One region of the Peribacillus sp. SRI_006 genome, then DNA from elsewhere that is predicted to be linked to it. Evidence: riboswitches for the same ligand, from Rfam matches in the RefSeq annotation. Region 1 holds a riboswitch; the other holds the start of a gene.
The links. Region 1 has a riboswitch for preQ1 ahead of queC (7-cyano-7-deazaguanine synthase QueC). Riboswitches for the same ligand answer to the same signal wherever they lie in the genome.
Positions count from the first base shown of each region.

Region 2: another riboswitch for preQ1. It lies ahead of queF (preQ(1) synthase); the one in region 1 lies ahead of queC (7-cyano-7-deazaguanine synthase QueC).

Region 1 is NZ_JBYCZT010000004.1:129,181-133,980, forward strand. It holds gene AC2YHV_RS06680 (TetR/AcrR family transcriptional regulator) at 1-240, shown strand, start outside; gene AC2YHV_RS06685 (DUF4260 domain-containing protein) at 292-639, shown strand; gene queE (7-carboxy-7-deazaguanine synthase QueE) at 684-1,412, opposite strand; gene queD (6-carboxytetrahydropterin synthase QueD) at 1,405-1,875, opposite strand; gene queC (7-cyano-7-deazaguanine synthase QueC) at 1,875-2,540, opposite strand; PreQ1 riboswitch class I at 2,596-2,638, opposite strand; gene AC2YHV_RS06705 (hypothetical protein) at 3,270-3,485, shown strand; gene AC2YHV_RS06710 (hypothetical protein) at 3,957-4,100, opposite strand; gene pgsB (poly-gamma-glutamate synthase PgsB) at 4,269-4,800, shown strand, end outside.
Region 2 is NZ_JBYCZT010000003.1:118,910-123,709, reverse strand. It holds gene AC2YHV_RS04880 (aspartate kinase) at 1-1,293, opposite strand, end outside; gene queF (preQ(1) synthase) at 1,497-1,997, opposite strand; PreQ1 riboswitch class I at 2,102-2,147, opposite strand; gene AC2YHV_RS04870 (EamA family transporter) at 2,278-3,135, shown strand; gene AC2YHV_RS04865 (BA3454 family stress response protein) at 3,384-3,518, shown strand; partial or broken gene AC2YHV_RS04860 (YfmQ family protein) at 3,987-4,172, opposite strand; gene qoxD (cytochrome aa3 quinol oxidase subunit IV) at 4,485-4,769, opposite strand; gene qoxC (cytochrome aa3 quinol oxidase subunit III) at 4,771-4,800, opposite strand, start outside.

The DNA of each region.
Region 1 (4,800 bases):
TTATCGAAGGAAAAAGAAATTCAGCAGTTACTCCAATTCGATTCTAATAAAACATACGAAAAGCTAATCCAGTCCTTGACGGATCTAACGGACAACAAACTGAATCCTGCATCCATTTGGTCGATTTTTCTTTCTCTTCACGGATTCATAACTTTTTACATTAATTCTGAACTATCTTATCTAGATGTAAAAGGTTTAGCCTATTTTCATGTAAAAAATATCACCAAGAACATCATATAATTTTTTCGAACATCATTGACCAATGGTCAATTAAACTTTGGAGGTTATGAAATGGTGAAGAGATTCCTTCATATTGAAGGACTTATGGTCCTTTTAGCGGTGATTTACATCTATTCGTTATATAAATTCAGCTGGTGGATTTTCCTTTTGTTGATTTTGTCCCCTGATGTTTCCATGCTGGCCTATCTAATCAATGACCGGATTGGAGCAAAGGTTTATAACGCATTCCATACTTATATCGTGTCCATCCTCATGATTTTGTTAGCCATATTCCTAAAGTCGGATGCATGGGTGATGATTGGTTTAATTTGGACCGCACATATTGGAATGGATCGCTTATTTGGATATGGCCTTAAATACACATCATCCTTCAAAGCTACACACATGCAAAGGTTGTAACAAGCTTAAAAGGCAGTGTGATTAAACATCACACTGCCTTTACTTTACACACCCCGCTTGTTACCCCATATATAGGTATGCAGCTGGGGCAGGACTTTCACATCATTCAATTCATCATCCGCTATCACTTTATCAATTAACTCTTCGTACTTCTTCAATAGGCCGCTGATCAATTGACGATCATCCGCCGTCCTGCTGTCGTCATTGCCGACCTGCAGATAAAAAGGAATATCCGGGTAACGCCCATGTACATGTTTGGCATATTGATAATCTTCCTCGTTAAAGACGACGATCTTCAATGAAACATGGTTTTCTGGGTTTCGATTGGCAAGATTCGAGATGATTTGGTCAAGCACGGTAAAGTCCGTGTCCATTCCAGAGCTCGGCGGCTTAGGTGAGATAGTCAGTTCATCAATATCGAGAAACCAATCCTGCCATCGGCTCCCTTGTGTTTCGACCCCTATTTTCATTTTATTTTCGTGTAAGATCGCTATCAAGCCGTTTAGGTTTTTCAGCAGGGCCGGGTTTCCCCCAGATATCGTCACGAAGGAAAAACCGGAACCCCCAATTCGCTTCAGCTCATCCCATATTTCATCGGCAGTCATCTGAACAGTATCTTCCTTACCTGTGCCATCCCAAGTAAAAGCGGAATCACACCAGGAACATGAATAATCGCAGCCGGCCGTCCGAACGAACATGGTTTTTTGACCAATGACCATTCCCTCTCCTTGGATGGTCGGCCCGAAGATTTCCATTACCGGGAGTTTACTCACTTTCCATCCACTCCCGTCTGGCTTCGGCATAGCTTGTCGGCGTTTCGTAAAGTCGAACAAATTCGACTCTAGCACCCTCATATTCTTTTAATGAAAGGGCTTCGGCCATTTTTTCATAAATCCAGACAACCATATTTTCAGCTGTTGTATTCATGAGCGGCAGGGTTTCATTCAAATAACGATGATCCAGGTGGATTTCGATTTCATTTTTCCAGATATCCTTGATGTCCCCAAAATCTATCATCAACCCGCGTGAATCCGTATACCCGCTCAATCCGAAAATGACTTTATACGTGTGGCCATGAAGGTTCTTGCATTTCCCTTCATAGTCATGCAGGTGGTGCGCCGCGTCAAAGGTGAATTCCTTACTTACGAGAACCCTCTTGTTTGTATACTTCAATTGGCTGCGCTGAATATCTTCATCTATTTTTTGGAGTTTATCCACTATCTTAAAACCATACATCATGAAAGCACCTTCCGTCTGCTTACATAGTCATCCAGCCCTTTTTTCCGCAGATTGCATGCCGGACAATCTCCACAGCCATCGGAGATGATTCCGTTATAGCAAGTCAGGGTCTTTTCGCGGACAAAGTCGAACGCGCCAAGCTGGTCAGCAAGCTCCCATGTTTCCTCTTTATTAAGCCACATTAGCGGCGTATCAATCACGAATGACTGGTCCATCGATAAGTTCAAGGTCACATTCAACGATTTAATGAATACATCGCGGCAGTCAGGATATCCGCTGAAATCCGTTTCACAGACTCCTGTGACAATATGTTTAGCGCCAATCTGACTCGCCAGCACTCCGGCAAACGAAAGGAACAGCAAATTCCTCCCTGGCACGAACGTCGACGGCAGCTCCCCTTCTTCTCCGTCCGCCACTGCGATATCACTTCTTGTCAATGCATTCGGTGCCAGTTGGTTCAGCAGCGACATGTCAAGGATATGGTGGTTCACGCCCAATTCCTTGGCAATGTTTTGAGCGCATTCGATTTCCAAGCTATGCCGCTGATTATAATCGAACGTCACCGCTTCCACTTCCTCAAATCTCTCCAATGCCCAAAACAGGCACGTCGTACTGTCCTGCCCTCCGCTAAACACAACCACTGCCTTTTCTTTCTTCTTCATTTCTATAAAACTCCTTTTTACGGAAAAAAACAGCACCCTAAGAATAGAGCACTGTTTCTCCTTAGTTTTTTTGAGAGGGTAGCTAGAACCTCTTCCGCCTTAACGCGGAATATTATATTTTTCCAAGTCAATAGTAACTTGAAAATGATAAGAAATCAAGATGTTTATGTAAAGTGAACATTAGACCTGATGGCAAATTTGGTTAACTTTTCATTACTTAAAAATCACATTAAAAATCCGATAAAAAAGAGTGAATAAAATATCGATAAAGGGGTCCAATAATTTGAAAAGCATTAAAGCCCGTATGCGGGAAATTGCTTTTTTCCCTCCCACATATGGGAAGTTTCATTTTCATAAATTCGGGGAATATATAACTATACACAATAATGAACCATTAAAAAAGCAAATCTATCAAAAGCGGCTGGAAGTGAATATTTTCCTTTGTTTTCAGAATATTTAGTGTATAATGAATATAAGGAATATTTTAACTCAAATAATCATTGCTTCCAATACCCGCTTTCTGCAAATCCCGACATTCCCTTTCAATACCATGCACGGTCACTTACTCAGCAAGGATTCATTACATGCTTTTTCTCGAATCAAACCATTCACAACTTTATTCACACAAAAACATAATTTCCACTCCAAAATTGCAAAAAAAGGTTAAACTTCACCAACGATATGTTACTATTAAACTAAGACCTTTTAACCCCATAAGGAGGAATTCATATGAAACGTTTTTTCAAATTCATCGCAGATTTTAACGAAAGAAAAGCATTGCAACGGGAAACCGAAGAATTCTTTCGCAAAGAATACGAAAATTATATGAAGATGAATCCTGACAATCAACGTAAAAAAAGGAGATTAGCTCCTAGATTTTATGTGATTGATGGCGGTAAAAAGGACTCCACCCTTGAGATTTCTGAGAGAAAGAAATCAAGTTAACCTGGATTCCTTCCATTATCAGCTACCCATGCTGTAACTCAAGACCCACAAAAGGTAAATCTATCCATGATTTATGGAGGTCCGTGACCATTCCATTCATTTACAATATATAAGCCGAAAGCCCAGATATGCTTCTGGGCTTTTTTTATTTTTCATTCTTATATAAACACTATATCTATAGAAGAAACTAGGTATTTTTTAAAAGAAATGGGTTAACTTTAGTTCATTTCATTTTTTAGGTAAAAGGTCAATTATAGACCCATGGGTATTCCCGAGGAAAATACTAAAAAAAAGAGATGTGTTCTTTTACTCATCTTTGGCCATATTCAAAAGAGTTCAACTAATTGAGTCGTTAGATGCAAAATTTCACATTGAATGACAAATGCATAAAAATTATAACGTTTATGTCAAACAATGGGTATAAACAATTAACAAACTGTAATAAACCTCACTTTTTTAAAAAAATATTATTCAAATATAGCCATTATGAATTAGGTTCAAATGCTCATAAAACCATGTTGATTCTGACTGAAATGGGGCTTTATTAAACTTTCCATAATTTAGTGTAAATGAAACCTCGATTCCCTCGATTTCCAGCCATATCTTTGTACTCATAAAATAATTCATCCCATTAGATACTATTACACACTAATATACATATATTTGAAAAAGCTGTTGATAACTATATTACGATAGAATAATTGGCTCTTGCCTATTAAGTTTAAAATCATGTAGTGTGTATTCAGTAATTCAAATATTTGAAAAAAAGAGAGGTTAAAAAAAATGGCACCAATATTTATTTGTGCGATCTTTTTGCTTGGCTATGGCATTTTTGAACAAAAACGCCATCAGAAGCGTCTCGACTCCATCCCGGTACGTGTGAATGTGAATGGGATTCGAGGGAAATCGACTGTAACGCGTCTAATTACAGGTGTGATCCAGGAAGCAAAATACAAAACAGTAGGTAAAACAACCGGAACATCAGCAAGAATGATCTATTGGTTTACCGACAAGGAAAAACCGATTGTACGCCGCCCGGAAGGACCCAACATAGGAGAACAACGGCGTGTAGTTAAAGAAGTTGCCGACTTAGGCACGGAAGCACTGGTTTGTGAGTGCATGGCCGTACAGCCTGACTATCAACTAATCTTCCAAAACAAAATGATCCAGGCAAACATCGGGGTCATCGTGAATGTATTGGAAGACCATATGGATGTCATGGGACCGACTATGGATGAGGTTGCTGAAGCCTTCACTGCTACCATTCCCCATAATGGTCACTTAATAACCATTGAAAGTGAATATTTGGACTTTT
Region 2 (4,800 bases), on a different contig from region 1:
CACACCGAACATCATGCTTACCTCCGAAGAGCCTTGATTGATCATCTCAATATTCACCTTTGCTTCAGCCAAGGCTTTTGACGCTCTTGCCGTTGTACCGACATTATGGCGCATTCCTTCCCCTACAACCATGATCAAGGCAAGATCATGTTCCACATTCACTTCATCGGCATGAAGCTCTTTCTTGATTCGGGAAATGATTTTCTTTTCGGCATCCCCTTTCATCTGGTCCTGCCTTAGAATAAGCGTCACATCATCGATGCCTGATGGAATATGCTCATATGAAACTCCATAATCCTCGAGGATGTGCAGCAGTTTCCGGCCAAAACCAACTTCCCGGTTCATCAAATATTTGCTAATGTAAATACTGCAAAATCCTTTATCACTTGCAATCCCAATAACAGGCCCGTTCGTATTATCCCGTGTATTCACAATGCGGGTCCCTTGTGCCGCCGGATTGTTCGTATTTTGGATATGGACAGGTATTCCCGCCCGGAATGCAGGAATCAGCGCCTCATCATGAAATACCGAGAAACCTGCATAAGAAAGCTCACGCATCTCACGATAGGTTAGTTCCCGGATTCCCTTCGGATTGGAAACCACATTTGGATTCACCGCATAAACGGCATCCACGTCCGTAAAGTTCTCATACAAATCAGCTTTGACCCCATTAGCAAGAATCGAACCCGTAATATCGGAACCGCTTCTTGAGAAGGTTAACACATCACCATCTAACGTATATCCGAAGAATCCTGGGAATACAACGATTCCCGGCTCATCACGCAGAGCATATAACCGATCATAAGACTCTGGCAGCACCCTGGTAAATCCACCTTCATCCGTTACGATCAAGCCTGCCTTCTTCGGATTGATATACTGTGCCTCCACTCCAAGGCTTTGGAAATAACCTGCGACCAGCTTCGCATTATTATCCTCGCCACCTGCCTTCAAGGCATCCAGATAGCGCTTTGGGTTAGTTTGATTTGCATGCAGCAGCGCCATTAAATTTTCATGAATCCCTGTGATGACACTCTCGGATATATCCAACTCTTCAGCAATGCTCGCATAGCGGGATACAACATCTTCTATCAAATGCTCTCCGTTATCCCCGCGCAGCTGCTGTTCCGCAGCTTCAATCAATAAATCCGTCACCTTTATATCATCAGAATTGCGTTTTCCTGGAGCGGAAACGACCACAATCTTCCTCTCTGGATCAGAAACAACAATTTCGAATACCTTCCTCAACTGATCACCTGACGCAAGTGAACTTCCACCAAACTTTGCAACTTTCATCTCGACATCCCCTATTTTCGTAAATATTCTGTCAAAATTAACTCTCCCTATTATTACGCTTTTTCTCGAAACAATCAAGTGGAAATTCCATTATAGGAGGACATTTGTACTTTTAAAAAGGACAGAATGACAGAACCACTGATCGAAATTAGCTATAAACTAAAAAAAGACAACGGGCATATGCCCATTGTCCCTCCTATTCTTTAGCGATTATCCACGGTTTCCGGGTATAAGTCATGATTCATCAAGCGGTAATTCGCCATTTCCTCATACTTCGTACCTGGTTTCCCATAATTCGTGTAAGGGTCGATGGAAATTCCGCCTCTTGGTGTAAACTTGCCCCATACTTCAATATATTTAGGGTCCATCAATTCGATTAAATCATTCATGATGATGTTCATGCAGTCTTCATGGAAATCACCATGATTACGGAAGCTGAATAAGTAGAGTTTCAAAGACTTACTTTCCACCATTTTCACACTGGGAATATAGCTGATGTAAATGGTAGCAAAGTCCGGCTGGCCCGTGATTGGACATAAACTAGTGAATTCCGGGCAATTGAATTTGACGAAATAGTCCCGGTTCGGATGCTTGTTATCGAATGACTCAAGGATTTCAGGAGCATAGTCGAATGTATATTTTGTTCCTTGATTCCCAAGCAGTGTGATATCTTTTTTTAATTCTTCTTCTTTTCTTCCAGACATGAAAAGTCCTCCTAATCCCACATTTCAGGGAGATTCATAAAATGGGCCTCTATATAACAAAAACCATATCTCCTCAAAGATATGGTTGATTCGCGAAAAATATCAAAGCCATAGTTTTTTTAAGAGGGTGATGCTATGAACCTCTCCCGTTTATCGGGAAATATTTTAAAATTGTCATAGTAAATATAGAAAAAAATATCTAATCTGTCAATCATACATTTTAAATTTGGTTTGATTCCTAAGGGCATTCAGCTTAAAATGTAGAAGAAGTTTATCCTACATGAAGGAAGAGATTAAGTCAATGTGGATTTTTGCAGCACTCATCACGAGTTTATGTTTCGGAATCAATAACAGCATTTTTAAATGGAGCAGCGGAAAAGGGTATTCCAAGATACATATCCAATTTTTCTTTTATTTTTCAGCTTTTATTTTGTCCATTGTTTATGGAGTATTAATGGATGGTTTGCAGCTGAACTGGCTGTCCATCATGCTTGGTGCAGCAATTGGTGTACTGAACGCCAATGGTAACATCCAGATGGCAAGCGCCTTTGAAAAAGGTCCGGCAAGCTTGACATCTCCATTAATCGCAGCGAATGCCATATTCCCCATTCTCTGTGCAGCTTTAATTTTTCACGAACATATTTCTTCCTTGCAGTGGAGTGGAATCGCCTGCATGTTTATCGCTACATTAGTCATCCAATATACACCTAATGCAAAAGGTAATCATCAATATGTCCCATGGATGATGCACACATTACTCTCCATCTTATCTTTTGGTGTGCTCGGCATTCTTATGACGACATCAACACGTCTTCAATTAAACTCCCTTGATATCCTTGTATCAATGTATGGAGGCGGAATGCTTTATCTTCTTTCGGCTCTAGCCTTTAAAAAAGAAAAAATCAAGCTAAAGGAAGTCAAAATCGGTTCCTTAGTAGGCTTTTTAAGCATGATAGGCTATGGATGTTATTTCTTTGCGTTGAACACTGGCATCGCAAGCATCATTTTCCCTGTCGTCAGCCTGAACTGTTTGGTTGTCGTATTCGCTGGATGTTATATATTCAAGGAAAGACTAAAAAACTATCAAATTGCTGGTGTCCTTGCAGCATTAATCGGTATTATTTTAACTAAAATATGAATATAGTTCCTTTTAAAAAAACAACCTGGCTGTCATGTATACAAGCCAGGTCGTTTTTTAAAAAACCTGAAAATGGGGCATGTCAAAAAAAAAAGTGTTGACACTTCACTTAAAATATCAGATAATTTTGAATATTAACTCTCACGATTTTAGCTTTTGAAATGTTTGATTATCCTTCTGCTACGGGTATAAAAGAAATAGGTACAACCACCTCATTTAATTCTGAATTAGGAAAGGAAAGATGCATAATGGTAAAAGTTACAGTAACAGTTGATTTCCAAGGAAAATCTTATCAAACTAACGTCCTTGCTAAACCGGGTACTGATCATGAAGTAATTTTACAACAAGCCCTTCATCAAGTTGAAAAACAATGGAAAGCATAAAAAAGCAGGCATCGCAATAGATACCTGCTTTTTTATTCCCTTAAATACTATCCCAAATACTTTTCATATGCACGATTAACGACCCTCTTGCAATCCCCTCCTACTTAATAACACTTTTAATTGTTTTTTTCAAAAGGCACTAAAATCAAGATGCCAGTTTGTGTACCAGAATTTTTATAATGAAAAAATATCTTTGAAATGGAATTATATAAAAAGCCTTATAAAAAAGAAGGTATTTTTAAGGCCCGTCTCAGCTGTAGACAATTTAACCGTTAATTTCCACTCCAGGCACTCGCTTTCCGCGGGCGGTCCGGGAGTCTCCCCGGTGCCTTTGCGCCCGCGCGTTGTCTCCCTTGGACTCACTTTTCCCGCAGGAGTCTCGCACACCCGTTCCAATCAACTATGTTTTAACCCTTTTGTTTACAAACTCAAAGACGGTCTTTTAAGGACCGTCTTTTTAATGTTCTATTAAACTAAATTTCTTATTAATGGCATGGAACGTTCTTGGAGGCTATCGGAAAACAGACTATAAGAAATGAGCTTCTTCTTGTACCGTTTAACTACATCCACGCGGTCGCTGTAAATATATACAAATAACCTAACATCCTTTTTGCCTCTTCTAGTATCAATGACCAATGGAGTCCCACTATTATCTCCGCTACATTTATTAATTAATTAATTCTTATATAACTTTTTATATAAAAAGTGGCTGATCGTTTTCTTAGTTGATGTGTCCGTTCTATTAACGTTTTACCCCAGTAACACATTGCACTTAAACACACGGGAATGCTTCAAAAGTGAAAATCCCCATTTATAAATATAATGTTGTGAAATGGTTATACTAAACAAATGGATAGCCACATCCTTGTTAACCAAACTTCCATGAATGAAATGGATAGGCCGGTATAAGAATTAACATACAAAAAAACTGGACGTCATCAAGACGCCCAGCTTTTCCAGAATCGATTATTGGTATCCCCAAATCATTGTTAGCATTGTACCGAAAATTGTAACCAATGCAACGAACAATCCGTAATAAACGTTTGTGTAAATCGATGCTTTATCTTCAGACTCTCCTGCATGCATGAACATAACAAATTGAAGTGCTGCTTGCATGAAAGCTGTAACAAGTAGGATGATCATAGCCATTTTAAGTGAGAGATCAAACATAATAACTGATAATGCGACCAAAGTCAGAACTAGCGAAAAAGCAAATCCCATAACTTGGCCCCGTGGGAATAATTCTTTCATATTACATCATTCCTTTCAGGTAGACGAAACT